DNA from 2 places in the Cupriavidus sp. 05L310 genome. Region 1 is predicted to be linked to the other one. Evidence: predicted binding sites of a transcription regulator. Region 1 holds the regulator's gene; the other holds the start of a gene.
The links. Region 1 encodes LexA, which represses DNA repair genes until DNA is damaged. Its sites were predicted from a motif close to ACTGTATNNNNATACAGT; they were not measured.
Positions count from the first base shown of each region.

Region 2: the regulator LexA is predicted to act here: its motif matches at 12,654-12,671, upstream of AC1DS6_RS09010 (PA0069 family radical SAM protein).

Region 1 covers NZ_JBFTOX010000067.1:40,728-55,673, reverse strand. Annotated here, with positions in the region: gene AC1DS6_RS35570 (DUF808 domain-containing protein) at 163-1,104, opposite strand; gene AC1DS6_RS35565 (hypothetical protein) at 1,888-2,163, shown strand; tRNA gene AC1DS6_RS35560 (tRNA-His) at 2,362-2,437, opposite strand; gene AC1DS6_RS35555 (hypothetical protein) at 2,607-2,774, opposite strand; gene lexA (transcriptional repressor LexA) at 2,884-3,540, opposite strand; gene AC1DS6_RS35545 (asparaginase) at 3,765-4,763, shown strand; gene rpsF (30S ribosomal protein S6) at 4,865-5,239, shown strand; gene priB (primosomal replication protein N) at 5,314-5,613, shown strand; gene rpsR (30S ribosomal protein S18) at 5,617-5,895, shown strand; gene rplI (50S ribosomal protein L9) at 5,927-6,379, shown strand; gene AC1DS6_RS35520 (replicative DNA helicase) at 6,619-8,010, shown strand; gene AC1DS6_RS35515 (DUF47 domain-containing protein) at 8,222-8,848, shown strand; gene AC1DS6_RS35510 (inorganic phosphate transporter) at 8,862-9,872, shown strand; gene AC1DS6_RS35505 (C40 family peptidase) at 9,961-10,620, opposite strand; gene AC1DS6_RS35500 (hypothetical protein) at 10,692-11,129, opposite strand; gene AC1DS6_RS35495 (PhoH family protein) at 11,342-13,066, opposite strand; gene AC1DS6_RS35490 (peroxiredoxin) at 13,449-13,910, opposite strand; gene AC1DS6_RS35485 (Mth938-like domain-containing protein) at 14,054-14,434, opposite strand; gene AC1DS6_RS35480 (pyridoxal phosphate-dependent aminotransferase) at 14,750-14,946, shown strand, end outside.
Region 2 covers NZ_JBFTOX010000009.1:162,235-177,180, forward strand. Annotated here, with positions in the region: gene AC1DS6_RS08950 (glycosyltransferase) at 1-1,087, opposite strand, end outside; gene dnaE (DNA polymerase III subunit alpha) at 1,178-4,690, opposite strand; gene AC1DS6_RS08960 (sulfurtransferase) at 4,873-5,721, shown strand; gene AC1DS6_RS08965 (NUDIX hydrolase) at 5,753-6,433, opposite strand; gene rplS (50S ribosomal protein L19) at 6,576-6,971, opposite strand; gene trmD (tRNA (guanosine(37)-N1)-methyltransferase TrmD) at 7,047-7,853, opposite strand; gene rimM (ribosome maturation factor RimM) at 7,915-8,544, opposite strand; gene rpsP (30S ribosomal protein S16) at 8,666-8,920, opposite strand; gene AC1DS6_RS08990 (PQQ-dependent sugar dehydrogenase) at 9,065-10,195, shown strand; gene AC1DS6_RS08995 (hypothetical protein) at 10,371-10,775, shown strand; gene AC1DS6_RS09000 (NINE protein) at 11,040-11,528, shown strand; gene AC1DS6_RS09005 (LysR family transcriptional regulator) at 11,562-12,482, shown strand; gene AC1DS6_RS09010 (PA0069 family radical SAM protein) at 12,699-13,781, shown strand; gene AC1DS6_RS09015 (Lrp/AsnC ligand binding domain-containing protein) at 13,800-14,303, opposite strand; gene AC1DS6_RS09020 (D-amino acid dehydrogenase) at 14,413-14,946, shown strand, end outside.

The DNA of each region.
Region 1 (14,946 bases):
GTTTTGCTTTTGCGGCGGCGATTCACGCTGCTCCTTCGGAGTTTTGCGCCGAAACAAGCACAGCGCTCTGATCCGCTCGTGGCGAAAAGGCCGATTAAAGCCTGCTTCAAGCAAACCTTCTTGTCCGCGATCGCCAGCACAAGGTACAGGTCCAGTCGCAAGTTAGCGCGATGACGGCAGAAGAACCCGCATTCCTCGCTTCACTGCCGTGAAGCCGATCGTAACCAACGCCCCGGCCAGCAGACCGATCATCGCATTGATCAGCATCGGTGCCGCTATTTCCAGTCCACTGCCGAGCAACGGTACTTCCCCAAGCATTTGCGTTGTTACCTCCGTCAGGCGATGCATGCCAGGAAATCCGTGTGCCAGTATCCCGCCGCCAACCAGGAACATTGCCACGGTACCCACAACGGAAAGTATACGCATTAGCCAAGGCGCCAGCCGAAGAACCCCGCGGCCCACGGCTCGCGCGAGGGTGGAGGCTTTCTGACTAAGATACAGGCCGGCATCGTCGAGCTTGACGATGCCGGCCACTAGCCCGTAGACACCCACTGTCATGACGAGGGCGATGGCGGACAGCACGGCCACCTGCGTACCAAACGGCGCGCCGGAGACGGTCCCCAGTGAGATCACGATGATCTCGGCGGACAGGATGAAATCCGTGCGCACCGCGCCGCGGATCTTCGCCTTCTCGTCAATTGCTGAATCCGTCGGAGGATCTTGTGCCTGATGCTCGCCAGGAGGATCTACTTCGCTCCGTGACTCTCCGTGCATGAAGCGGTGCGCGATCTTTTCAAATCCTTCGTAGCAAAGGAACGCGCCGCCCACCATCAGCAGTGGCACGATCGCCCAAGGGGTCGCAGCACTGATTGCGAGCGCAGCCGGTACCAGAATCGCCTTGTTGCGCAAAGAACCCACCGCAACCGACCACACAACCGGCAACTCGCGATCGGCTTTCACGCCGCTGACCTGTTGCGCATTGAGGGCAAGATCGTCGCCCAGGACACCAGCGGTCTTCCTGGCAGCCACCTTGCTCATGGTTGCCACATCGTCAAGGATCGAGGTGATGTCGTCGATCAACAAAAGCAGGCTGGTGCCGGCCATATTTCAAGCTCCCATGTCGGTGCTGAGTAGGAGAGGCCCTTCAGGTGATCAAGGCCGCATGGCAAGATATTGCCATATGGAAAGACGGCGATTGATCCCATACCCACTCTATTTGGGGGCGATCCTGGCGGTTCGCCTTCAGTGGGCTGTTAGCTTGCAGGCTAAAATCGAGCGAGAACCGTTCGCTTCCTCGGCCGTAGGGGAAATATCTAAAATCAATGCTTGTCGCGTCATTCCTGTTGCGCGGCTTGGGCGTCGCGTCGTGGCAGTGGAGCCAACTCGCGAATTGCGTCAGGAGGGGCAGCGCATCCATTCGAGTTTGCCCATCGAATGGCTGGATGACGAACTGCCATACCTAGTGGGTATGCGATCCAGGCAAGAGCAGTTCGATCTGATTTGCTTTTGAGATGGCTGATTTTTACTGTGAACCTGTCGCACGATGCTTTGCCAGGCGCCTTACTGCGGTACTCAACGGACCTGCGGTGGCTGACGATCCCCCCGCTATCGGTCGGCCCAGGTGTAGCCGTGATAGTCAGGAGACGCGCCTGTTAAGCGTTGGCAATCGCCCGGCGATAATGTTCAGCGGAGTCCAAAATCGCTTGGTCAAGGTTCGCTTGTGCAATCGCCATCGTGTGAGATGCTCCTGGCGCTGAGCATCTAGGCACCTCGTAGAACTTTGATTCCGCACTCTCATTCGCTCGATGAGGCTCATGCCTGGCGCTTCTGGCTATGCGCGCTGGTTTGCCGTCATGCTAGGATTTTGCCAGGCTCTGGGAGATAGCCATGGTTCAAAAGCTGTTCCACGAATTGCCCGTGAATGAACGCGGCGACTTTGAATCCGCCTGCGCGCGGCATGGATTTGTTCGAGAAGACTTCGAGGTGAGCGAGGAAGAGGGCATTTCGCGAGGCAGCGGGGCGAGTCATATCCCCCGGAAAATCACTGTCGCCCGAGTGGGCGGAGACGTCCAAGTCTATCCCGCAGCTACCGGCATTTCGTGGACAGTCGCATTTGAACGAGATCTGGAGCGCGGCGAATTTGGATTCCCTCTTGCGGACTAGCTAAGGGATGGGAGAGGTCGCTGCGTGGAAGAAACGGGGGAGGGGTATGCTGAAGCAGGCTAGATCGAGCCGGTGGTGCTGACACCGGCGGTTGCAAGTATTCCCACCGTGGGAGGATGGCGGGAATGGAACCCGGCTTTGGGATGCACAAATGAAAACAGCGCCTTGGTTAAGGCGCTGTTTTGCAGGGCAAATTCTTGGGGTGGCTGATGGGACTCGAACCCACGACGACAGGAATCACAATCCTGGACTCTACCAACTGAGCTACAGCCACCGTAGAGGTTGCTCAGCTGGCTGCTGAGCAACGAAGAACAAGATCATACAATACCAAAAGGCGGATGGCTAGCACTCTGCACAAATTTTTTCTCTGCGCTGCCTTATGCGATTTCAGCCGGTTAGGTCGGTTACCGCGACGCGCGCAAGTGAGTGCTGCCGTAACCCACCTATGAAAGCTTGGCCGACTCCTCCAGCTCAAGCATGCGGCAGATGGCTGCCATGCTGCCCACCATGGTGCGTCGTTGCGCACCCTGGTAGATACGCACGCCTTTGGATTGGCGGAATGGTACGGGCTTGACGGGGCGGCGGGCGGAGAGGCGGTTGGCTGGCAGCATGGCTACACCTGGTGACTTGCAACAACAGTTAGCGGTGCCCGACTAGCGGGCGGCGTTGGCACAATCGGGCGTCGGCGTGATACGGGCTTGCCCGCCTCAGCCGCACTCGTCAGAAGCCGCTGGGTCGGATCAAGCCGACGGCGATACCTTCCAGAGAGAATTCTTCGCGGCCGGGGCGCACGATGATGCTGGGGAAATCGGGATTCTCGGCAATGAGTTCGATCGAGTCGCCGCGGCGGTTGAGGCGTTTGACGGTGACGTCGTCTCCCAGTCGCGCAACGACGATCTTGCCGTTCGGGGCCTCGCTGGCACGCTTGACCGCAAGCAGATCGCCATCGAGGATGCCGGCGTCCCGCATGCTCAGGCCACGTACCCGGAGCAGGTAGTCAGGTTGCACGTCGAACACCGAAGCGTCGACCTGGTATTGGCGATCGATGTGTTCTGCGGCAAGGATCGGGCTACCGGCCGCGACGCGCCCGACCAGGGGCAGCGTCAGTTGCATCACGCCGGCCATTGGCAGCGAGAATTGGTCTGGTAGTTCTGAGTCGCTGCGCGAAACCTTGAGCCGGATGCCGCGCGAGGCGCCGGGGGTGAGTTCGATTACGCCCTTGCGGGCCAGAGCCCTCAGGTGTTCCTCGGCAGCATTGGGCGATGAGAAGCCGAACTTGGCGGCGATCTCGGCGCGTGTGGGCGGAAAGCCCGTGTGCTGGAGGCTGCTGCGAATCAGATCGAAAATCTGCTGCTGTCGCGGTGTCAGGGTCGCCATGGTCGCCGTGTTGGAAAGCACTGTATGTTTAAACAGTATGCTGTGATTTTATACAGTATCGAGTGAAGTGCAAGCGGAATTTTGGGAGTTTGCGCATCGACAGGTGCGTCAGGCGAGGCTCGCCGCGCCGTGCGGCGTGAGCCTGGGCGTTACAATTCGCGGCACTTGCAGCCTAATTTTTCGCTCGCTGCTTAACCTTTCTGGCTTTCGATCTCTATCTCGCCATGTCCCTCCTGCCTCGTGTCGTCGTGCTTGCTACCGGTGGCACCATTGCCGGTTCTTCATCCAGTGCTGCCAGCAGCGCGAAGTACCAGGCGGCCACGGTGCCTGTGACGGCGCTGCTTGATGCTGTGCCGGCGCTCGGTGCCGTGGCCCGCGTCGAGGCGGAGCAGGTGGCGCAGGTGGATAGCAAGGACATGTCGTTCGTCCTCTGGGCCCGGTTGGTTGAACGCGTTGCGTTCTGGTCTGCGCAGGCCGATGTGGCGGGCATTGTGATTACCCATGGCACCGATACGCTGGAGGAGACGGCAATGCTGCTGCATCTGGCATGGGTGGGCACGGTGCCGGTGGTGCTGACGGCGGCGATGCGGCCTTCGACCTCCCTGTCGGCCGATGGTCCCTTGAACCTGCTGGACGCGGTACGGGTGGCTGCCAGCGCCGGGGCGGCGGGCAAGGGCGTGCTACTGGTGATTAATCAGGAAATCCATGCCGGGCGGGATGTGGTGAAGGGACATACGTCAGCGGTCAACGCTTTTGTGTCGCCGCTGGCTGGCCCGATCGGGTTCGTGCAGGACGACCTCGTGCGATTTGTCCGTGCGCCCCGGCTGTTGCCGGACCGGGCCTGGGCCGTGCCGTGCAAGTGGCCGCAGGTGGAGATTATTGCTAGTTACGCGGAGCCCGGCCGGTTGGTGGTGGATGCTTTGGCGCAGGCAGGTGTGGCGGGGCTGGTCGTGGCGGCCGCAGGCAACGGGTCGGTTCACCAGTCGCTGGTCGATGCGCTGGTGGACGCGGCCGGGGCGGGAGTGGCCGTGGTGCGTAGCTCGCGCACCGGGGCAGGGCATGTGGCAATGCCGGCACCTCCACGACCGGCTTCAGGTGCCTTCGTTTCTGCAGGCGATCTCAATCCATATAAGGCGCGCGTGCTCCTGATGCTGGCCCTGGCGACAACGCCCGGACTGGCTGCGGATCCCGCTGCGTTGCAGGCGCTCTTCGCCGAAAACTAAGGCGGCTTGCTCCAAAAGGCAAAAGCACGCTATACTTTAAGGCTATCCAACCTTGCTGCACCGGACATGGCGCCCGGGCGGCTTATCCAAAAGGAGCGTCAATGCGTCATTACGAAATCGTATTTATCGTCCATCCGGACCAGAGCGAACAAGTTCCGGCCATGATCGAGCGTTACAAGACGCTGGTCACGTCGCAGGAAGGCCAGATCCACCGTGTGGAAGACTGGGGCCGCCGTCAGATGGCCTACATGATCCAGAAGCTGGCCAAGGCTCACTACGTTTGCCTGAACATCGAATGCGGCAAGGAAACCCTGGCTGAACTCGAACACGCGTTCAAGTTCAACGACGCGGTGCTGCGCCACCTCATCGTTCAGACCAAGAAGGCCGAAACCGCACCGTCCCCGATGATGAAGGAAGTGCAGCGCGAAGAAGCCCGCAAGGCCGCGCAACAGACCAGCGAAGTCCAGGCCGCCTAAGTGCGGACTGTTGTGGTTGCCGTGGGCGTTGAACGCCGCGGCGGCAAGTGCGGGCATCGGTGCGGGAGAGTGCGTTGAACCAGCTAAGGCTCTGCGCAACGCTCGCGGAACGCGATGCCTTGCGTTACACCCCGGCCGGGGTCCCCGTTGTCAACTGCATCTTGCAGTACGCGGGCGAGACGGTCGAGGCGCAAACGCCCAGGCAGGTGGAATTCGCCATCGCCGCCATGGGAATCGGTCAGATCGGCCAGCGGCTTGAGCGGACTCCGCTCGGCGCGATGCTCGACTGCGAAGGATTCCTGGCCCGCAAGCACCGCAACAGCAAGGCTCTCGTCTTTCACATCACTGGATGTAAAGCATTCGAAAAGGATTGAATCATGGCATTCGTCAAACGTGACAACAAGAACAAGAAGCGCTTCCAGCAGCAAAACCCGCTGTTCAAGCGCAAGCGCTTCTGCCGCTTCACCGTGGCTGGCGTGGAACAGATCGACTACAAGGATCTGGACACCCTGAAGGATTTCATCGGCGACAACGGCAAGATTACCCCCGCCCGCCTGACCGGCACCAAGGCGCACTATCAGCGTCAGCTCGATACGGCTATCAAGCGCGCGCGTTTCCTCGCGCTGATGCCTTACACCGACCTGCACAAGAACTGATCGGCCCTAGGTCCGTTAAGGAGAAAACACGATGCAAATTATTCTGCTTGAGAAAGTCATCAATCTGGGCAACCTGGGTGACATCGTTCGCGTGAAGGACGGCTATGCCCGTAACTTCCTGATCCCGAACAAGAAGGCCCGCCGTGCTACCCAGACCGCTATCAGCGAGTTCGAAGTCAAGCGCGCTGAACTGGAAAAGGCAGCTGCCGAGAAGCTGGCCGCGGCCCAGGGCGAAGGCGAAAAGCTGAACGGCCTGACCGTGCAAATCACCCAGAAGTCGGGTGTGGACGGCCGCCTGTTCGGTTCCGTCACCAACGCCGACATCGCCGAAGCGCTGGCTGGTCAAGGCTTCAAGGTTGAGAAGGCGCAAGTGCGCCTGCCGAATGGCCCGCTGAAGATCGTCGGCGACCATCCGGTCAGCGTTTCGCTGCATACCGACGTGCTGGTCGACGTGACGGTTTCCGTCCTGGGCGAACACGTCTAAGCACTGATCTCGCTACCGGTCCCGCTTGCCTGTTGGGCTGGCAGGGCCGGTTGCCGGTATCGGGCTTGACCAAACAAAAAGGCAGGAGCGTTTTGCTCCTGCCTTTTTGTTTGGCCGCTACCCTCGTTTGCATCATTGCCACAGGGCTGGTTGTCCCGCCGTCACTTGGCCGGACGCGGTAACAACCGGCTGCGAATTCTCCCCCGGCTGTCTGGCGGCGACCGTTATAATCCCTTCCCATGAACGCGCCCGTCGCAGACCCCCAACTAGATAATCTCAAGGTTCCACCGCACTCCATCGAGGCCGAGCAATCGGTGCTGGGTGGCTTGCTGCTGGACAATGCCGCCTGGGACCGTATCGCCGATTTCCTGTCCGAAGCGGACTTCTACCGCTTCGATCACCGGATGATCTTCCAGAGCATCTCCCGGTTGATCGCCGCCACCAAGCCCGCCGACGTCATCACTGTCTACGAGACGCTTCAGGTCGCTGGCAAGGCGGAGGAGGTGGGCGGGCTGGCCTATCTGAATTCGCTGGCGCAGAACACACCTAGTGCTGCCAATATCCGCCGCTATGCGGAAATCGTGCGCGAGCGTTCGGTGCTGCGCAAGCTGGTCACCGCGGCCGACGATATCGCCAGTGCGGCCTTCGCCCCCAAGGGGCGCGAAGTGCGGGAACTGCTCGACGAAGCCGAATCGAAGGTGTTCGCCATTGCCGAGGAGGGCTCGCGCGGGCAGAAGGGCTTCCAGGAGATCCAGCCGCTGCTGACGCAGGTGGTGGAGCGCATCGACGAGTTGTACCACCGTGACTCGAGTACCGACGTGACGGGCGTGCCGACGGGATTCATCGATCTGGACCGCATGACCAGCGGCATGCAGGCGGGCGACCTGATCATCGTTGCCGGGCGCCCCTCGATGGGTAAGACCGCCTTCTCGCTGAATATCGGCGAGCACGTGGCGGTGGAGCAGGGCCTGCCCGTGGCGGTGTTCTCGATGGAAATGGCCGGCACACAGCTGGCCATGCGTATGCTTGGCTCGGTCGGCCGCCTGGACCAGCACCGCCTGCGTACCGGCCGCCTGCTCGACGAGGACTGGCCACGGCTTACACATGCCATCCAGCGCATGAACGATGCCCAGTTGTTCATCGACGAAACCCCGGCGCTGAGCTCGATGGAACTGCGGGCCCGCTCGCGGCGGCTGGCGCGCCAGTGCGGCCAGCTTGGCCTGATCATCATCGACTATTTGCAGTTGATGTCGGGTTCGGGCGGCGGTGAAAACCGCGCGACCGAAATCTCGGAAATCTCGCGTTCGCTCAAGGGGCTGGCCAAGGAACTCAACTGTCCGGTGATCGCGCTCTCGCAGCTGAACCGAAGCCTTGAGCAGCGGCCCAACAAGCGCCCGGTGATGTCCGACTTGCGTGAATCCGGCGCTATCGAACAGGATGCCGACGTGATCCTGTTTATTTACCGTGATGAGGTCTACAACCCGGATTCGCAGGACAAGGGCACGGCCGAAATTATTATCGGTAAACAGCGTAACGGCCCCATCGGGACCGTGCGCCTGACTTTCTTGGGTCAATTCACGAAGTTTGACAACTTCAGCGGCGGCCCCGCTTTCTTCGATAACGATACCTGAAGCCTGTCCTGGCGCGGCTTGCCGGGCATCGTGGCTCGGCTGCGATGGTGGATTGTCCATGCCGCTTGTCAAAGTCCTCCGGCTTCGCTCCACAACCCTGTAAAATATTGCGTTTTGATGACAGCCGCCCCAGGGCGGCTGTCATGCAATGCGTACCTGCCTCATTCAGCAATAACCCGCGGCGCCCCCGCGCTTCGACAAGGAACATTCCATGTTCGGCCGATTCATGCCCACCGAGGGCAAGTTCTTCGAATACTTCAACCAGCATGCCGATTGCGCGGTGACCGCCGCCCGCGAGCTGGAGGTGCTGGTCAACGATCTGCCCAATGCCGAGGCGCATGCGCGCCGCGTGCAGGCCACTGAAAAGAAGGCTGATCGCATTACGCACGACACGATCGACCTGCTGCACAAGACCTTCATCACGCCGCTGGACCGCGACGAGATTCACAAGCTCATCACCACCATGGACGATATCCTCGACCTGATGGAAGACGTGGCGGAAACCATCTCGCTGTACGACGTGACCAGCCTGACGGACGAGGCGCGCAAGCTCGCCGCCATCTGCGTGCAGTGCTGCGACCAGGTCAAGATCGCGGTCGGCCTGCTTGAAGACATGAGCAATGCCAGCGCGATCCTGAAGACGGCACAGCAGATCGACCAGCTCGAGTCCGAGGCCGATCGCGTAATGCGCGCGGCGATGTCCAAGCTGTTCCGCGACGAGACGGACGTCAAGCGCCTGATCAAGCTGAAGGCCATCTACGAGCAACTGGAAACCATCACCGACAAGTGCGAGGACGTTGCCAACATCATCGAAGGCATCGTCCTGGAAAACGCCTGAGGCACACATCGGAATGCAGACCATACAAATGAGCTTGTGGGTGATCGCCCTGCTGGTGGCGCTCGCCTTGCTGTTCGATTTCATGAACGGCTTCCACGATGCCGCCAACTCGATTGCCACGGTGGTGTCGACGGGCGTGCTCAAGCCGCACCATGCGGTGGCGATGGCCGCCATGTGCAACGTGGTGGCTATCTTTATCTTCCACCTCAAGGTGGCGGCCACGGTGGGAACCGGCACGATCGACGTCAATATTGTCGATCACTATGTCATCTTCGGCGCCCTGATGGGTGCCATTGCCTGGAACCTGATCACCTGGTACTACGGCATTCCCTCGTCGTCCTCGCACGCGCTGATCGGCGGCCTGGTTGGCGCCGCGGTGGCCAAGAGCGGCACCGGTGCGCTGGTTGGTGGTGGCTTGCTCAAGACCGTGGCCTTTATCGTGATCTCACCGCTGCTGGGTTTCCTGCTCGGTTCGCTGATGATGGTGATCGTGGCCTGGACGTTCTTTCGCACGCCGCCGTCGCGGGTGGACCGCTGGTTCCGCAGGCTGCAGCTGATCTCGGCCTCGCTCTACAGCCTGGGCCACGGAGGCAATGACGCGCAAAAGACCATCGGCATCATCTGGATGTTGCTGATCGCCAGCGGTCACGTGGCGCAGGGCGGCGCGGAGCCGCCGGTCTGGGTCATCGTTTCCTGCTACGTGGCGATCGGCATGGGTACCATGTTCGGTGGCTGGCGCATCGTGCGTACCATGGGCCAGAAGATTACCAAGCTCAAGCCGGTAGGCGGCTTTTGCGCGGAGACCGGTGGCGCGATCACGCTGTTCATCGCTTCGGCGCTGGGCGTGCCGGTGTCGACCACGCACACCATCACGGGCGCCATCGTCGGCGTGGGTTCGGTGCAGAAGATGTCGGCGGTGCGCTGGGGCGTGGCGGGCAACATCGTCTGGGCCTGGGTGCTGACCATTCCGGCTTCTGCCTTCATGGCAGCCATCGCGTGGTGGATCGGCCGGCACGTGCTCTGAGCGATCGGACACCTCTTCGACAAGAATGCAAAAAGCCAGGCGCAATGCCTGGCTTTTTGTTTGTTGCGGTGCGGGAGAGCGTATGCCGTCAGCGATTGGCGAATGCGGCGATGGGGTCGTCGTCCACCGGCACCGGCGGCACAACCGATGGCTGCGGCGCCGGTGAGGCAGCCGGCGGCGGCGTAAACCCTGTCGCGACCCGTCGGGCACCGTTGTAGCGGGAGGCCCAATAGGATTTGCTCATGTCCTCAAGGCGCACCGTGCCGCCGGTGGAGGGTGCATGGACAAAGCGGTTCTGCCCGACATAGATGCCGACATGCGAATTGGCGCGGCCCGTGGTATTGAAGAAAACCAGGTCGCCCGATGCCACCTGGCTGCGCTCCAGCGCGACTCCGCGATCGCCCATGGCTTCGGTGGTGCGCGGCAAGTTGACGTTGGCGGCGCGCAGCACGACATAGCGCACCAGGCCGCTGCAGTCGAAGCCGGAGTCAGGCGTATTGCCGCCGTAGCGATAGGGCGTGCCAACCAGGGACATGGCCTGGATGGACACTTCTTCGAGCCCGGCGCTGGGATCGACCATGGGCGGGGCCGATGCCCGGGACTGGGCGCCGGGCCGCGTCGGCGGAGCAGAGGCGCAGGCGGCAAGCAGCAGCGCAGCGGTGCAAAGCGCGGGCAGGCGGGCGCTGTCGAAGACGCCGGCCAGCAAAGGCGCGGGTCTTCCGGTATGGGCTATCTGGCGCGGTGGCATCCTTCTCGGTCCGGTCCCGGGTCAGGTGCCGCGCCAGTGGCGGGCAGGCAGCGAAGCTGCCGCCCGTGGGCCTACCAGCGCAACTGTGCGTTGTATGTGCCAGTACTGACGGTTATCGACTTGGCCTGACCCTTATAAGTCGCTTCGATATTGTAGCTGCCTTGCGGGGCCTTTATCAGGCACTTCGGGCCCGATGCCGTGAAGCTGGCCACTTCGTGGCCTTCTCGCGTCATGCGTACGGCCACATCGGCGACATATTCGCCGCGCTCGCCCTGGGTGAACAGGACGCCCATATTGAAGTTCTTTTGTTGCGCGGCCAGTTGTTGCTGTTCGTCCGCGGCGATACCGCCGCAAACATAGCTGACCGGGCCCATGGTGCGGATCACCATTTCGTCGGCAGCCAGCGCGGGAGCCGATAGCCATGAAAATGCGGCAATCACGATGCTGCCGGCGAGTGCCAGGCGCAATGGCCGCAATGGCCGCAATGGTCGTGATAGCTGTAGGGGCATGTACTTGCGGGCGCAAGCCAGATGGTGGTGCAGGTGGTTGTCCATCAATGTCTCCATCGATTCAACAAGCCGGAGGGGGCAAAAAAAGCGCCCGCCATTCGCCGGCACGCGAGGTGCCGATATGGCGGGCGCTCCGGATGCTTTGATGCTAGGCCAAGCCGGCAGACAAATCTGCCGGGTATGGTCCTACATGGGCTTCCGGTCGGTGGCCTTTACAGGACGTCCGCGGCATGATCGGCCAGGCGCGAGCGTTCGCCGCGCGCCAGCGTGACATGGCCACTGTGGCTCCACCCCTTGAACCGGTCTACCACGTAAGTGAGACCGGACGAGCCTTCGGTCAGGTAAGGCGTGTCGATCTGCGCGATATTGCCCAGGCAGATGATCTTGGTGCCGGGGCCGGCACGCGTTACCAGCGTCTTCATCTGCTTTGGCGTCAGGTTCTGCGCCTCATCGATGATGACGAACTTGTTGACGAAGGTGCGTCCGCGCATGAAGTTCATGCTCTTGACCTTGATGCGCGAGCGGATCAGTTCCTGGGTGGCGGCGCGGCCCCACTCGCCGGCACTGTCGTCGCTCTTTTGCAGCACTTCCAGGTTGTCGTCGAAGGCGCCCATCCAGGGCTGCATCTTTTCTTCCTCGGTGCCCGGCAGGAAGCCGATGTCCTCGCCGACCGGCACGGTGGCGCGGGTGACGATGATCTCGTTGTACAGCTTCTGGTCGAGCACCTGCTCCAGGCCCGCGGCCAGCGCCAGCAAGGTCTTGCCGGTACCGGCCTGGCCCAGCAGCGTGACGAAGTCGATCTCCGGATGCATCAGCAGGTTGAGTGCGAAGTTCTGCTCGCGGTTGCGCGCGGTCACGCTCCACACATTGTTCTTGTGGTGCGTGTAATCCTTGAGCGTCTGCAGCAGCGCTGTCTTGCCGTTGATTTCCTTGACCTGGGCGTACAGCGGCAGGCTGCCGTCGCTGGGCTCCATGTAGACGAACTGGTTGACCAGGAAGGAGGGCACCAGCGGGCCCGTCAGGCGATAGAACATCGCGCCGGACTTCGGGTCCTGCCAGCTTTCCACGCCCTTGCCATGCTTGGCCCAGAAGTCGTTGGGCAGCAGCATCACGCCCGAGTAGAGCAGGTCCTTGTCCTCGAGGACCTGGTCGTTGAAGTAATCCTCGGCGGGCAGGCCCAGGGCGCGCGCCTTGATGCGCATGTTGATGTCTTTCGACACCAGCACGACCTGGCGCTCCGGGAATTGCTGCTGCAACGCGCTGACCACGCCCAGGATCTGGTTGTCGGCCTTGCCCTGCGGCAGGCCGTCGGGCAGCTTGATCTCGTTGAGCTTGGTCTGCAGGAACAGCTTGCCTTGCGCGTCGCGGTTGCCCAGCTTGGCCAGCGGCAAGCCCTCGTCGAGCACGCCGTCGGTGCCGCCCACCAGCGCGTCCAGCGTGCGGCTGACGGTGCGCGCGTTACGGGCAACTTCGCTCATGCCCTTCTTGTGGTTGTCCAGCTCCTCGAGCGTCATCATCGGCAGATAGACGTCGTGCTCTTCGAAGCGGAACAGCGAGGACGGGTCGTGCATTAGCACATTGGTGTCCAGCACGAACAGCTTGCTGGGACCAACGTGTTTTTGTGCGCGGCGATTGGTGGTGCTCGGTACTGGCTTGGCGGGCGCCGAGGGTACGGCGGCCAGCGGCGGTACGGACTTCAGCGAGGACGGAGGCGCTTCCTTGGTGCGCGCTCGCGTCGAACCGCTGGCGCGGGCCACCACGGCCGGCGCGCCTTCCGCTTGGCTATTTCCGGTTTCCAGCAAGGCCACACGCTCCAGCGCCGGCACAGGTTTCTTACCCTGCGACGCTGATTTGGCCTTGGTCAGCTTGGTCACCGGGGCGAATTCGCTCGGGTCAAGCAATTGGGCAGGCTTGGCGGGCATGGTCGGCAGCGGCATGCTTGGCTTTCCTTTCAGGGGGAGAAGACGGCTGGAAAACGGCGCAGGACACTGGCGCGGCCGCTTGGCGCCGCGGACTTGCCGATCGTGTCCTGTGCGTGGGGGCAGTACAAACAAAAAAGCCGCCAGACCTGGGGGGCAGGTTTGGCGGCTTTTTTTCGGACCGGAGACACGGCAGGTCCGCTACCGGCCTGTGGCAGGAAGCGCCTGGGCCGGGACGATGAAGCAGCGTGGCATCCGGAATCTGAACTCATTAAAGGTCAATGTATCCGAACGTTTTCTGTTTTGCAATCGCTGGCCGAGACGACTTGCGAGGGTGTTGCTGCGGCGCATTAAACATGCCGTCCGCCAGGGCCAGGGAATGGCCCGGCAACCGCCCGAATCAGAGCGCGCGGACGATCTGCAGGACTTCGTCGACGTGGTTGGGGACCTTGATGCCGCGCATGGCGTGCCGCAGGATGCCCTTGCCGTCGATGATAAAGGTGCTGCGCTCGATGCCGCGCACTTCCTTGCCATACATTTTCTTCATCTTGATGACATCGAACAGATGGCAGACGGCTTCATCGCCATCGGAGATCAGCTCAAACGGCAGTTCCAGCTTGGCCTTGAAGTTCTCGTGCGACTTCAGGCTGTCGCGCGAGATGCCGAAGACCACGGTGCCGGCCTTGACGAAATCGTCATGCTGGTCGCGGAAGTTCATGGCTTCGGTGGTGCAACCCGGCGTGTTGTCCTTGGGATAGAAATACAGGACGACGGTTTTGCCGCGCTGGTCGGCAAGGCTGAACGTGCCGCCGGTGGCGGGCGCGCTGAAATCGGGTACGGGCTTGCTGAGACTGACTGTCATTCTTATGGCTCCTGGGAGGGGCAGGAAGGGGGCGGCTGCATGAGTGCTGCCACCATGGTGGCGGCAGATGGGGGCGGGCCCGGAAACTTCAAGCGTGGCGCGGACTTAACTTGCGGCACCGCCCGGCAGGCGGCGCGGCGGACTCAGGCCGGGTCTTCCAGCAGCAGGATGGCCGCCACCTTGCGGCCTTCAGCCATCAGGATATTGTAGGTGCGGCAGGCGGCCTGGAGATCCATCGCGTCTACGCCCACATGCAGGCGCGCCAGGGACGCGGTCAGGCGGGGGTGGGGGAAGCGCAGGCGGTTGCCGGTGCCAAGCAGCACCACCTCGGGCGAGTGCGCCAGCAGGCCTTCGAAATGCGCCGGCTCCAGGTCTTCGAAGCGCTGCACCGGCCAGGGCCGGATCTCGCCCTCGGGCATGACCAGCACGGATTCCGTGTAGCGCACCATATTGATGTCGATATAGCCCGGTCCGTAGGACGTCACCGTATTGAGAGCATTGGGCTGGTCAGCGTGGAGTTTCAAGGGCAAACCTTATCGGGCGCTGCCTTGGGCGGCCGTCCGGCACCCGGCCGGGCCGCGCAAGGCGGGTTGAGAGCATTTTGGGGCAGGTCGGGAGGGGGTTGCCGTCGCGGGGGCCGGGTGACGGCGCCGTACGCTGCAATGCAAGAATCCCTGCCGAAGTCTGTCATAATCCGATAAATTATAGCTTTTGCCTTCCTGCCTGCCACGTTTTGCGTTGCATCGCAGCGGATGCGCACAACGGGCCGCTCCTTTCCCACCCAGATTCCCTAGATTGCCGCCGCCAGCCGGCGGCGCTTGCCTCCTGCCGACATCGCCGTGAAACCGATCCAGAAATCCAATAAGCTCAACAATGTTTGCTATGACATCCGCGGCCCGGTGCTGGAGAAGGCCAAGCAGATGGAAGAGGAAGGCCACAAGATCATCAAGCTGAACATCGGCAACCTGGCCGTGTTCGGCTTCGACGCGCCGGAAGAGATCCAGCAGGACATGATGCGCAACCTGCCCAACTCGGC
Region 2 (14,946 bases), on a different contig from region 1:
GGGCACGCAGCGGCTCGTCCTCCAGCCCGCGGCGAATCGCCTCCGCCAGCGCGGGCACATCGCCAACCGGCGTCAGCAGCCCGGCCTTGCCCTCGGCCAGGATCTCGCGCGGGCCCACAGGGCAATCGGTGCTCACCACGAACTGGCCGAGCGCCATGCCTTCCAGCAGCACATTCGGCAGTCCCTCCATCTTGGAGCTGAATGCCATCAGCCGCGCATGGTGGATCCAGGCATAGGGATTGGGCTGGAAGCCGGCAAAGCTGACGCGCTCGCTGATACCCAGCTCGCGCGCGAGCGCCTCAAGCCGGCCGCGTGAAGCGCCGTCGCCCACCAGCACCAGCCGCTCGCGCAAACCCGTGCCCCTGACCAGCGCCGCGTAGGCCCGCAGCAGCGTGGTGAAATCCTTCTGGCTCTCCTCCAGCCGCCCCACCGAAACGATGTAGGGATGGGCCGGCGGGCTGAACGGTGCCTTGCCGAGCGCGCGAATGCGGTCGAGATCGGTGGCGTTGTAAAGGCGGATGAACTTGCCGGCCGCCTCGGGAATCAGCGCCCGCGCATCCGCCAGCATGGTGTCATTGAGCACGACGATGCGGTCATAGTGCTCGCGGCACTGGCGCCGCAGCTTGCGCAGCTTGCGGCGGTTCTCGCGCTCAAGGTGCGCCACGCTGAAATGCTGGTAGCCAATCATCGGCACCGGCAACCGCCCCGTCAGCCGCGACAGCGACATGTCGTAGTCGATCACCAGGTCATAGTCGCGCAGGATGCCGCGAAAGCGCCGGTTGACCAGCGGCTTGCGCAGCGGCGGCAGCAGCACTTCCTCGTAGATCTTGCCAAGCGGGCCCAGCTTGCCCGCTTTCTTCAGTTGCCGGCAACGCGACAGCCAGGCTTCCGGCGCGAGGATGTGGAGCTTGACGTCGGGCGGCAACAGCGCGCGGAAATGGGTCTCCAGTGCTTCGGTCGGATAGGTCAGGGTCAGGCCTATCTCGAAGCGTTCGCGATCCAGCGAGGCGAGCAGCGACACCAGCGAGGTCTCGATGCCGCCGCGCAGGAAGTGGGTCAGGTGAAAGAGGATGCGTTGCTTAGCCATGCGGGGCTTGTGTGATCCATGGAATGACGGGATGGCAGCAATACCGATCAGGGCGGCGCAATGCCGTTGCCGCCCTGCCGGCAGCCCGGGTCAGCCGTACAGCATGCGAACGTTCTCGCCCGACAAGGCCGAGCGGAAGCTCGCGAGCGCATCCTCGGACGGCGTAACCAGCCATTGCCGGCCCAGCTCCGCCTCGCAGCGGGCACCGGTGGTGGCATAGCTGATGCGCACCGGCAAGCCAGGGCTGTTGGCCACCGTCGCCAGGTAGGGCGTGAGCAGTTCGCGCAACAGCTCGGTAGAGGCATTGCCATTGAAAGCCAGGCCGACCGCTTCGGCGTACTTGGCGCGCGCCGCCACCAGGTCCATCACCGATTCGGCGGTGAAACGCACGCCGCCGGTAAAGGTGTCATGGCGGGCGTTGCCTTGCACGATCACCATCTCGTCCTCGCGGAACATATGGCGGTTGGCGTCGAACAATTCGTTGAACACGGTCATCTCGACCTGCCCGGTGCCGTCGTCGAGCAAGACGATCAGCATCTTGCCGCGCTGCGTCATCTGGGTACGCATGCCGGTAATGACGCCGGCGATCACCTTGCCGCGCACATCGCGGCCATAGCCGCCGCCATTGCCCTGTACTTCCTTCTCCAGCCCGGCCAGCGTGCCTTTGAGGAAGCGGCCGACTTCGTCACGATAGGCATCGAACAGGTGCCCCGAGAAGTAATACCCCAGGGCCTGCTTTTCTTCCTGCAGCGTGCGCTTGGGCGCCCAGCGCGGCTCGTCGACCAGTTCGGGACGGTGCGATTCACCGGCGTCGGCCATCAGGTCGAACAGCGAGACCTGGTTGGCCGACTCAGCCTTCTGCTCGGCGGCCTCCATCGCGAGCGACACGGAGGCAAGCAGCTGGCCGCGATTGTCATTGAGGCTGTCGAAGGCGCCGGCGCGGATCAGCGCCTCGATGGTGCGGCGGTTGACCTGGCGGCGGTCGACGCGCTCGCAGAAGTCGAACAGGTCGGTGAAGGGCTTTTCCTCGCGAGCGCGCAGGATGTCTTCGATGGCGCCCTGCCCCGAGCCCTTGATGCCGCCCAGGCCGTAGCGGATCGTCTTGGCATCGGTCGGCGCGAAGCGGTATTCGCTGGCGTTGACGTCGGGCGGCAGCACCTTGAGGTGGTTGAGCTTGCAATCCTCGTGCAGGATCTTGACCTTGTCGGTGTCGTCCATGGCGAGCGACATATTGGCTGCCATGAATTCGGCCGGATGGTGCGCCTTGAGCCAGGCCGTGTAATAGGCCAGCAGCGCATAGGCGGCCGCGTGCGACTTGTTGAAGCCGTAGCCCGCGAATTTCTCCATCAGGTCGAAGGTGTCGTCGGCCTTCTCGGCGGTCAGGCCGTTCTTGGCCGCGCCCGCGCGGAACAGCTCGCGGTGCTGGGCCATTTCCTCGGCCTTCTTCTTACCCATGGCGCGGCGCAGCAAGTCGGCGCCGCCCAGCGAGTAGCCGCCGATGATCTGCGCCATCTGCATCACCTGCTCCTGGTAGACCATGATGCCGTAGGTCTCCTTGAGCACCGGCTCGACGCGCGGGTCCGGGTACTCCACCTTCTCGCGGCCGTGCTTGCGCGCGCAGAAGCTGGGAATCAGGTCCATCGGGCCCGGGCGGTAGAGCGCCACCAGCGCGATGATGTCCTCGAAGCGGTCGGGCTTGGCGTCCTTCAGCATGCCCTGCATGCCGCGGCTTTCCAGCTGGAACACGGCTACCGTGTTGGCCGTCTTGAGGATGTCGAAGGCGGGGCCATCGTCGAGCGGAATGTGGCTGCAGTTCCAGTCCGCCCTGGTCGGATCGAGCCGGCGGATATAGCGTTCGGCCCAGTCCAGGATGGTCAGCGTGGTCAGGCCCAAGAAGTCGAACTTGACCAGGCCTGCCGCTTCCACGTCGTCCTTGTCGTACTGGCTGACCACGCCGCTCATGCCGTCGTTCTGCGCGCCCTGGGTATAGAGCGGGCAAAAATCGGTCAGCTTGCCTGGCGCGATCAGCACGCCGCCGGCGTGCATGCCGACGTTGCGCGTCATGCCTTCCACGCGCTGCGCCAGCTCCAGCAACTGGCGCACTTCCTCTTCGTTCTTCTCGCGCTCGGTCAGGAGCGGCTCTTCCTTCTTGGCTTCCTCGATGGTGACGAGCTTGCCCGGCTTGAACGGAATCAGCTTGGCGATGCCGTCGACGAAACCGTAGCCCAGGTCAAGCACGCGGCCCACGTCACGCACCGCGGCCTTTGCGGCCATGGTGCCGAAAGTCGCGATCTGCGAGACGGCTGCGTGTCCGTACTTCTCCTTCACGTAAGTGATCACCCGATCACGGCCGTGCTGGCAGAAGTCGATGTCGAAGTCGGGCATCGAAACCCGTTCCGGGTTCAGGAAACGTTCGAACAGCAGCGCGTATTTGAGCGGGTCCAGGTCGGTGATGCCGAGCGCATAGGCCACCAGCGAGCCAGCGCCGGAGCCGCGCCCCGGCCCTACCGGCACGCCATTGTTCTTGGCCCAGTTGATAAAGTCCGCCACGATCAGGAAGTAGCCTGGGAAGCCCATCTTGATGATGGTGCCGGTCTCGAACTCCAGCCGGGCGTAGTACTCGGGGCGCTTGGCCTCGCGCACAGCCTCGTCGGGGAACAGCACCGCCATGCGCTTTTCCAGGCCTTCCTTGGCCAGGTGCACGAGGTAGTCGTCGAGCGACATGCCGTCGGGCGTGGGGAACAGCGGCAGGCGCGGCTTGCCCAGTTCCAGCGTGAGGTTGCAGCGGCGCGCGATCTGTACCGCGTTTTCCAGCGCGGACGGGATGTCGGCGAACAGCGCGCACATCTCGTCCTGGGACTTGAAATACTGGTCGGTGGTGAAGCGCCGCGTGCGGCGCGGATTGGCCAGCAGTTCGCCTTCGGCGATGCAGGTGCGGGCCTCGTGCGCGGTGAAGTCGTCGGCGGTCATGAACTGCACCGGATGCGTTGCCACCACCGGCAGGCGCATTTTGGCCGCCAACTGCACCGCCTGCTGCACATAGGCATCGGTGCCGGGCTGGCCGGCACGCTGCAGTTCAATGTAGAAACGCTGCGGGAAGACCTTGGCCCAGTGCGCCGCGGCTTGTGCCGCTACCGCCTCATTGCCATTGGCCAGCGCCACGCCGATATCACCGCCCATGGCCCCGGAAAGAGCAATCATGCCAGTGGCCAACGGCAGGCCCTCTTCACCGGCCTCGTCAAACCAGGCCGGATCGATCTCGGCGCGGCCGCGGTACTGGTTCGACAGCCATGCGCGCGACAGCAGCACGCACAGGTTGAGGTAGCCGCGCCGGTCCTGGACCAGCAGCAGCAGCCGCGTGGGCTTGTCGCGATCGTCGGCGTTGGTCAGCCAGACGTCGGCGCCGACCACGGGCTTGACGCCGCCGCCGCGCGCTTCCTTGTAGAAGCGGATCAGGCCGAAGGCGTTGGCCAGGTCGGTCAGGGCGAGCGCGCCCATGCCATCGGCGGCGGCGGCCTCGACGGCGTCCTCAAGACGCACGATGCCATCGACGACGGAGTATTCGGAATGGAGACGGAGATGAACGAAGCGAGGTGCAGACATGGGCGTAATTGTACCGGCTCGGCATGTCCTCGCCCGCCTTCTTTGCGCCACGGACCGCACGGCAAGACCAACCCGGCCGCTCGGAAAAGACCAGCACGAGGCCTTCAAGGCGCTATAATTTCGCCTTTCCAATCAGGCAGTTACCGCGCGGTCACAATGCGCGGGCCGGGCGTGCGCCACCTATGCAGATCGTAAACATCTCCGCTTACAAATTCGTCACGCTGGACGATATCCCGGCTTTGCGCCCGGAAATGCGCGCGCGCTGCGAAGCCCACGGGCTCAAGGGCACCATCCTACTCGCGCCGGAAGGCATCAACCTGTTCCTGGCCGGCGTGCGCGAAGCCATAGACGGCTTCCTGGGATGGCTCCACGCCGACCCGCGTTTTGCCGACATCGCGCCCAAGGAGAGCCTGTCGGAGAACCAGCCCTTCAAGCGCATGCTGGTGCGCGAGAAGAAGGAAATCATCACCATGAAAATGCCGCTGATCCGCCCCGAGGCAGGGCGCGCGCCTGCGGTACGGCCCGTGGAGCTCAAGCGCTGGCTGGACCAGGGCCATGACGACGCCGGCCGCCCGGTGGTGATGCTCGATACACGCAATGCATTCGAGGTCGCGGTCGGCACCTTCGAGCAGGCGGTCGACTACGACATTGCCAAGTTCAGCGACTTCCCGCCGGCCATCGCGGCACACAAGGCGGAGTTCGAGGGCAAGACCATCGTGTCGTTCTGCACCGGTGGCATCCGCTGCGAGAAAGCCGCCATCCACATGCAGGAGGCCGGCATCGAGCACGTCTACCAGCTCGAAGGCGGTATCCTGAAGTATTTCGAGGAAGTGGGCGGCAGCCACTATCAGGGCGACTGCTTCGTCTTCGATTACCGCACCGCGCTCAACCCGAGCCTGGAGCCCGCCGGACCGAAGCAGTGCTTCGCCTGCCGCGCCGTGGTCACCGCCGAGGAGCAGCAAAGCCCGCACTATGTGGTGGGCAAGAGCTGCCCGCACTGCATCGGCCAAGACCAGGCTGCCGCGGCCTGAGATCGCTCCCTGTACGGCTGCCCGATGGCAATCAGGCAGCCAGCAGATGGTAGAGGTTGCGAAGCATGCCGGCGGTGGCGCCCCAGATAAAGCGGTGGCCGCCGTCTTCGCGCGGGAAGGGCATGGCGTAGAACAGGCGCTCGCCGTCCACCCAGCGGAACAGACGCTGCTGGTGATGGGAAGGGTCCATCAGGAACCCCAGGGGAACCTCGAAGACATCGGCGACCTCGCGCGCATCGGGGCGCAGCGTGAAACCGTCGCGCACCAAGCCCACCACCGGGCTGACATGGAAACCGGTGCCCGTGATGTAGTCGGGCAGAGCGCCCAGCACCTCCACATAGTCGCGCACCAACCCAACTTCTTCTTCGGTTTCACGCAACGCCGTGGCAACACGGTCGATATCAAAGGCTTCGTGCCGGCCGCCCGGGAAACTGATCTGCCCGGCGTGCGAACTCAGGTTGGCATTGCGTTCGGTCAGCAGCACGGTCAGCCCGTCGCCCCGCTCAACCAGAGGCACCAGCACGGCCGCGTCGCGCAGCTTGAGGCTGCGATCGTAGGCACGCGATTCGTCAGTCAGCTCGGGCGCCCACGCCGGCGGCGACTGCAGCCGGTGGCGGATGAACTCGGGCTGCAGGCGCGCATCCGCAAGCGGCGGATGCCGGGTATCGGTTGCGACGATGGGGAGGGATTCGGGATCGAAGGCAGGACGCATAATCGTTGTGAGTATGACAGAAGCCGGCCAAGCCGTTCTTCATGCACCGCAGCAAAATACCGTGCGCAGACGCAAAAAGGGCACCCGAAGGTGCCCTTTTTGCGCAGCCACGACCGGCAGAACCGATCGTGGCGACAGCGGCTTACTCCGCAGCAGCAGCCTTGGCCGGTGCCGACTTGTATGCCAGCTTTTCCTTGATCCGCGCGGACTTGCCCGAACGCTGACGCAGGTAGTACAGCTTCGCGCGGCGGACGTCGCCACGGCGCTTCACTTCGATCGCTGCGATCAGCGGCGAGTACAGCTGGAACGTACGTTCCACGCCTTCACCCGACGAAATCTTGCGCACGATGAAGGACGAATTCAGGCCGCGATTGCGCTTGGCAATCACCACGCCTTCATAAGCCTGCACGCGCTTGCGGCTACCTTCCACCACGTTCACGCTGACGATCACGGTGTCGCCGGGTGCGAATGCGGGGATGGTCTTGTTCGCGGTCAGGCGCGCGATTTCGTCTTTCTCGATCAGCTCGATGATGTTCATCGTTTTTTCTCCTTGTCCATCATGCCGACGTTGTATGCCCCAGGCATGGCCTGGGCCCCGGCAGAGGATGGGGTTTCACCTGGCGGGAGCGAACTCCCGCCCTTCTTTCGCCAGCCAGGCCGACAGGAATTTCTCGTCGGCCCGGCTCAGCAACCCTTGGCTGCGCGCTGCCTCGATCAGATCGGGGCGCTTCTTCGCAGTATTCGCGAGCGCCTGCTGGCGCCGCCACTTCTCGATCTCGGCATGATGGCCCCCGAGCAGTATCTCGGGCACCCGCACACCTTCGTATTCTTCCGGCCGCGTATAGTGCGGACAGTCCAGCAGCCCATTGACGAAGCTGTCCTGAACCGCCGACTGGGCATCGCCCAGCACGCCCGGCAAATGCCTGACGACCGCGTCGATTACGGCCATGGCCGGCAACTCGCCACCCGACAGCACGAAATCGCCGAGGCTGATTTCCTCATCCACGCGCCGCTCGATCAATCGCTGGTCGATGGCTTCGTATCGGCCACAAAGCAGCACAAGGCCGGGACGCTGTGCCAGCGACATCACCTTCCGATGCGTCAGGGGCGCGCCTTGCGGCGACATCAGCACCACATGCGGCTTCACCGGCTCGCCCGGCACATCCGTGGCGGCTTGCGCCGCCAGTTGCGCCGAACATGCCGCGCCGATCGCATCTTCCAGTGGCTTGGCCAGCATTACCATGCCAGGACCGCCGCCGTACGGGCGATCATCGATCGTACGGTAGTTGTCGCTGGTGAAATCGCGCGGATTCCAGGTGCGCAGCGTATAACGCTGCTGCTTGGCCGCCCGGCTGGTGATACCCCAGTCGGTCAGCGCACGGAACATCTCGGGAAATAGCGTGATCACATCGAACTGCATCCGCCCCTCCCTATACTTGCCCACCCGGCCGCCGCCAGCCGAGCGTCCGTTGCCGGACCGCTCAGTAGTCCAGGCCCCAGTCGACCACCACGCGTCTGGCCGAAATATCGACCGAGCGCAGGAATGCGTCGACAAAGGGGATCAGGCGCTCGCCTGCCTTGCCGTCAGGCAAGGTATGCGCTACCTGCAGGATCTGGTGCGCGCCGTTGTCGATCAGGCCGGACACTTCGCCCAGCGACTCGCCCTGCTCATTGAACACGGCGCAGCCGATCAGATCGACCCAGTAAAATTCGTTTTCATCCGGCGCGGGGAAATCCTCGCGACGAATCCAGACACGGCGACCCTTGAGCGCTTCCGAGTGGTCGCGGTCGGACACGCCGTTCGCCTGGGCCACCACGGTACCGCTATGCTCACGGGATTGCACGACCTTCACGCACAATGCCTCCGATGCCACGGCATCGGCCGCGCCCACCAGGCCTGTCGGCGGGGCTTTCAGCAGCCACCAGCGGCGCGCATGCAACAACGCGCTCGCATCGTCGGCGTGTGGCTGGACCTTGATCCAGCCCCGTATGCCATAAGCTGCGCTGATGTAACCGACCTCGATCAGGTCGTCCGGCAGCTTATCGGTAAACGCCAGCGCAGCCGGAAACCCAGCTACGCCCTGCGGCTTGAAACTCGCCTTTTCCTGCACACCGGCCTGGGGCCGGGCCGAGGGCTCGAGCGGCACATTGAGCGGCCGCCGCGCCGGGACGCCTTGCTTGCGTTCTGTCACGTGTCGTTTGCCACGCGTCGCGAAACGCGCGTCACAACAATCAGGCCACAGCCTTGGCGGCGTTCTGCTTGACCAGACGGGCAACCGTCGGCGACAGCTGGGCGCCAACGCCGGTCCAGTACGTCAGGCGGTCTTGCACCAGACGCAGGCCTTCTTCGCTTGCCGAAGCCAGGGGATTGTAGAAACCAATACGCTCGATGAAACGGCCATCGCGACGATTACGCGAGTCAGCAGCGACGATATTGAAGAAGGGGCGCTTCTTGCTGCCACCGCGAGCCAGACGGATTACGACCATGGTTTGATTCCTCAGAAAACTTGATGTTCGAACACGAAACGCAAGAGTATAGACCAAATCCCGAGCCCAAACAAACACTTAGAGCGATTGACTCGACACCTGGCGACAGGCATCGTGGCGAAAACCCCGACAGGAGATCTTGCCGTGCGTTCCTACCTTCACATTCGCGCCTTCCGCGCCCTGCTTGCAGCCACTTTCGCCGCGGCGGCCTGGTTCAGCCCCAATGCAAGCGCGGGCACGGCCCTGCCGCTGGAGCAGATCCAGCTGCCGCCGGGGTTCCGCATCGACATGCTGAGCCAGGATGTGCCGGAAGCACGGGGCATGACCATGTCACCGGCTGGCACCCTCTTTATCGGTAGCCTTGGCCAGGGCAAGGTCTATGCAATCAGCAACGCGCTGGCGCCTGACCCGAGGGCAAGGACAATCGCCACCGGCCTGACCATGCCGGTAGGCGTGGCCTTCCGCGACGGGGCCCTTTATGCGTCCTCGGTCTCGCGCATCGTCCGGCTCGATGACATCGAAGCCCGGCTCGACACCCCGCCAAAACCGATCGTGGTGAGCGATCGCTTCCCTTCCGAAACCCACCACGGCTGGAAGTTCATCGCCTTTGGTCCGGATGGCTATCTTTATGTCCCGGTTGGCGCACCCTGCAATATCTGCAAGCCTGATGAAAACCGCTACGCCAATATCATGAAGATGAAGCCCGACGGGTCCGACCTGCAGGTAGTAGCCAGGGGCGTGCGCAATTCGGTGGGCTTTGACTGGCACCCGGTCACGCGCCAGCTGTGGTTCACGGACAATGGGCGCGATCAACTGGGAGACGACGTGCCAGACGACGAACTCAACCGCCTGACCCGTGCCGGCCAGCATTTTGGCTATCCATACTGCCACGCCGGCAGCGTCGCGGACCCTGAGTTCGGCAAGCAGCGCAACTGCTCGGAGTTCGAGCCGCCGGCCGCAAAGCTGGGCGCGCATGTCGCCTCGCTCGGGATGCGCTTCTATACCGGCTCACAGTTTCCCGCCGAATACCGGAACAATATTTTCATTGCCGAGCACGGCAGCTGGAACCGTAGCACGAAGGTCGGCTACCGCATTGTCCGGGTAGTGCTGAACGCGAGTGGCCAGGCAGTGCGCCAGGAAGTCTTCGCGCAAGGCTGGCTGCAAGACGGCAAAGCCTGGGGCAGGCCGGCCGATGTCCTGGTCGCCCCGGATGGTTCGCTGCTTGTCAGCGACGACACGGCGGGCGCCATTTACCGTATCCGCTACGCGCCGTGAGGCGTTGAAACGCCACTCCCCGCATTGCCCGCAGGCAAGCTGCGAAACGTACCGGGTGAGGCGAAACAATCCGTTACACCAGTAACGGCTTTTGCATATGCGTCCCGAAGGCCCGTGCGTACCATGAACCCATATCTCGAACAACTCACCGCGCGACAGGATACTGGGATTCCGCATGCTCCCCCGCACCTTCCTGCGCGACTCGGTGGCTGGCATCCTGTTGGCCGTTTCAGTGCTCGGCCTCAATGCTGTCAGCCATGCGCAGGTCGCGTTTTGGCAACACAGCCGGCCCGAAGGCCGGACCGCGGGCAATGGTAACGCGCGCGGCCAGGGTGGCTGGGAGATGGCTAGCGTACGCGCCGAACGGCAAGACCATGTGCGCGCCCAGATCGAAAGAATGGAAGCCCGAGCCCGCGCTGATGACCGCCTTAACGGTCGCCCCTTGCCTCCCCAGGAGCGCGATGACGAGCGCGGCCGCCCACCCGATCGCAACGCGCAAGGCGACAACGCGCGCGGCGAGCAGCGCGGTCCCGGCACCGGCCCCGGCTGGCAGGCGCGGGGACGCGACGGCGGCCGTTAGGTCCGCCTGACACCTGCATTTCCCTCCCCCGCCTGTTTGCCCTCCAAACGGCGGGATCCGCCTCCCTTTCCCCTACCCCCCTCCTCCCGGCTGTGCCGCGCACGGAACTCCCGTATGCTTCGCCGTCCGACGCGCATCGCTCCCGGCCTTCCCGCGCCCGCGCCTGAGGCCAGCGTACAATGAGCGCCGGTGCCAGCTTGACTGGCATTGATCTGATCTTGCGCCGGCCGCCCCCTGGCCGGCCATCAACCTAGTTGCCGCCTCATGCCTGCCGCTACCCAAGTTCCAGCCGCCACCGCACTCGTCAAGCCGCTTCCGGGCAAGTCCAAACTGCTCACGGTCGCGCTTGCCTTCCTGTTCGGCAGTTTGGGCTTGCATCGCTTCTACCTGGGTGGTTTGCGCGACAAGTTTGCATGGGCTCACCTGCTGGCGGCCCTGGCCGGGGTCGTCGGCGTCATTTCGATACAGACTGGCGCCGGCACGCCGGCCTTGGACTGGACCTTTGCCATCGCCGGTGGCACATCGGTGATCAGCGCCTTCCTGGCAGCCATCGTGTACGGCCTGCGCCCGGACGATAGATGGGATGCCCGCTTCAATCCCCATGGCAAGCCGACCCGGTCTGGCTGGCCGGTCGTGATCCTGGTCATCCTGTCGCTGCTGATCGGAACCGGCCTGCTGATGGCCGGCCTGGCCATCAGTTTCCAGACCTTCTTCGAATCCCAGGTCGAAGCCGCTCGCGCCCTTTCGCAGTAATTAGCACTTCCAAGGCCCAGGGGCCCAGGCGCCATGCACTTCGACCTGCTGGATATCGCGGTGTTCGTGCGCGCGGCGGCGCTGGGCAGCCTGTCGGCGGCGGCGCGCGATCTCGGGCTGTCCACGTCATCGGCCAGCAGCCGCCTGGCGCTACTCGAACAGAAGCTCGGCACGCGGCTGCTGCACCGGACCACGCGGCGCATTTCGCTGACCGGAGACGGACAGCGCTTTCTTGAGCATGCCGGGCAATTGCTCGACACGGCCGACCAGGCCGCGCAGTCGGTAGGCCGGGGGGCGGAAGCACCACACGGAATACTGCGCGTCACGGTGCCCGCATCCTTCGGCCGCCAGCATGTCTCTCCGGCCATCCCAGCCTTCCTTGCCGCCTACCCCGGCCTGACGCTGGACCTGCGGCTGACGGATCAGGTGATCGGCCTAGTGGAGGCCGGGGTAGACGTGGCGCTGCGCATGGGTGCCCTGCCCGACTCATCGCTGGTGGCCCGCCCGCTTGCCCCGAGCCATCGCGCCATTTGCGCCTCGCCCGCCTACCTTGCCGCCCATGGCACGCCACGGCACCCGGAGGATCTGCGCAACCACAATTGCATCGTGCTTGGCGACCAGGCCTCCTGGCAGTTCGACACGGCGCTGGGCAAGACCGCGATTGCCGTCAGCGGCAATCTCCGCACGGACAACGGCGAGGTCATCCGGGATGCGATCCTGGCTGGCATGGGGCTCGCGCTCAAATCCACCTGGGATGTCGGCCCCTACCTGCGCAGTGGCGCGCTAGTCAACGTGCTGCCCGATTATCCGGTGCTGCCGTCGGTATCGATCTGGGCGGTCTACCCGAGCCGCCGGCAGGTGCCGGCAAAAACCCGCGCCTTTACCGATTTCTTTGCGGCGCGCTTCGGCTCCCCGCCCTACTGGGACCGCCCCGAGGCAGCACCGCCTGCCTGACTGGCCTGGCTCCCGCACCGCAAGACACACCTGGCTGTTTTTGCAAAGTGCTGCAGCAGGAATACCCATTGCCGAGCCGCCGTCCCGCACAGACCACGTCGTGCGCGATTCTCAAAATCTTCCGCTTCCAGGGACATCCACCCTTTACTCCTTGCCGGCGAGCCGTTGAGCACTGTATATTTATACAGTATCAATCGTAGCCGCAGGACTGCCAACGTGACGACCCGACCTCCCTCCTCCAGCCCGCTCAAAGGCCGGGCGGCGCGCTCGAACAACGTCAGCCGCTTCGATGCATGGACCCGCGAACGGGTCGACGATGAGTCACGAGCCCTCGATGAGCCAGAGATACCCCAGATCCAGACCATTGTTTTCACAGAGAAGGCGAAACGCATCGTCTCGCGCAACCAGTCGCCGGACCTGCCCTTTCATGCTTCCATCAATCCTTACCGAGGATGCGAGCACGGTTGCATCTACTGTTATGCCAGACCCAGCCATGCCTATCTGGGACTTTCGCCGGGCCTCGACTTCGAAACCCGCCTGTACGCGAAGGAGAACGCCGCCGAGCTGCTCCAGGCCGAACTAGGCAGCCGCGGCTACACGCCATCGGTCATCGCGCTGGGCGCCAATACCGACCCTTACCAGCCCATCGAGCGCAAACTCCGCATCACACGGGGCATACTGGAAGTGCTGGAACGGTTCAACCATCCGGTGGCCATCACGACCAAGTCGGGGGTTGTCACGCGCGACATCGACATCCTCCAGCGCATGGCGGCCAGGAACCTGGTCCGGGTCCATATGTCGGTCACATCGCTCAACAATGAGATAGCCCGCACGCTGGAACCGCGGGCGAGCGCACCGGCACGTCGCATCGCAGCCATCGCGTCGCTGAGTGAGGCCGGGATTCCCGTGGGCGTGATGGTGGCGCCCGTCATCCCAAGCCTGACCGACCCGGAAATGGAGTCCATCCTGGAGGCGGGCGCCAACGCTGGCGCGAAGACAGCCGCCTATATCCTGCTGCGGCTGCCGCGCGAGGTAGCGGATCTGTTTTCCGAGTGGCTGGCCACCTACCATCCGCTGCGCGCCCGGCATGTCCGTAGCCTGATCGCGCAGATGCGGGGCGGCCAGGCCTACGACTCCAACTTCGGCACGCGCATGACAGGTACCGGCATTTTTGCCGAACTGCTGCGCAAGCGTTTCAAGCTGGCCTGCCAGCGCCATGGGCTAAACGCCGAACGCCATCCCCTGACTACCGAACATTTCTCAAGGGCCGGTGCAACGCCACAGATGTCATTGTTCTAGACAGATGCCGGCAGGGTCTCAGGCGTGCGGTGCCTTCTCGTCGACCGCGATCGCCAGCGTCTCCTTGATCTCCTCCATCACCACGTAGCTCTTGGACTGCGCGGCGCCGGGCAACTGCAGCAGGATGTCGCCCAGCAGCCGGCGATACTCGCCGATCTCGCGGATGCGGGCCTTGATCAGATAATCGAAATCGCCCGATACAAGGTGACACTCCAGCACCTCGGGAATACGCAACACCTCGCGGCGGAACTGCTCGAACATATTGCCCGACTTGTTGCCAAGCGAAATCTCCACGAACACCAGCAGGCCACTGCCAAGGAGCACGGGATTCAGGCGGGCGTAGTAGCCCATGATGACGCCGTCGCGCTCCATGCGCTTGACCCGCTCGATGCACGGCGTGATGGTCAGGCCAACCGCTTCCGCCAGCTCTTTCATCGACATGCGGCCGTCCGCCTGGAGCAAGGCCAGGATCTTGCGGTCCAGCCGGTCCAGGCTGCGCACGGGCTGACGACTTGTTCTCATTAGTTCTTCCTGTTTCCTTAAAAATTACGACAACTATGACTGCACATATTTCAATAGTATAGAGATAAATACTCTATCCACACTATTTCTTGGTTGTGAGCCCCCGACTATGCGCGTTCTCGTTCTTGGCAGTGGCGTAATTGGCGTGACCAGCGCCTGGTACCTGGCCCGTGCCGGCCATGATGTCACCGTGATCGACCGCGAGGCCGCGCCCGCGCTTGGCACCAGTTTTGCCAATGCCGGCCAGATCTCGCCGGGTTACGCGTCGCCGTGGGCAGCGCCTGGCGTGCCGCTCAAAGCCATCAAATGGATGTTCCAGGAGCACGCGCCGCTCACCATTCGCCCGGACGGCTCGCTGTTCCAGCTGCAGTGGATGTGGCAAATGCTGATGAACTGTACCGCCGACCGCTATGCCGTCAACAAGGAACGCATGGTGCGGCTGGCCGAGTACAGCCGAGACTGCATCCGCACCCTGCGAGCCGATACCGGCATCGCCTACGAAGGCCGCCAGCAAGGCACCCTGCAGATCTTCCGCACCGACGAGCAGCTCGACGGCGCGGCCAAGGACATTGCGGTGCTGGAGCAAGCCGGCGTGCCCTACCAGTTGCTATCGCGCGAAGAACTCGCCGCCAGCGAACCAGCC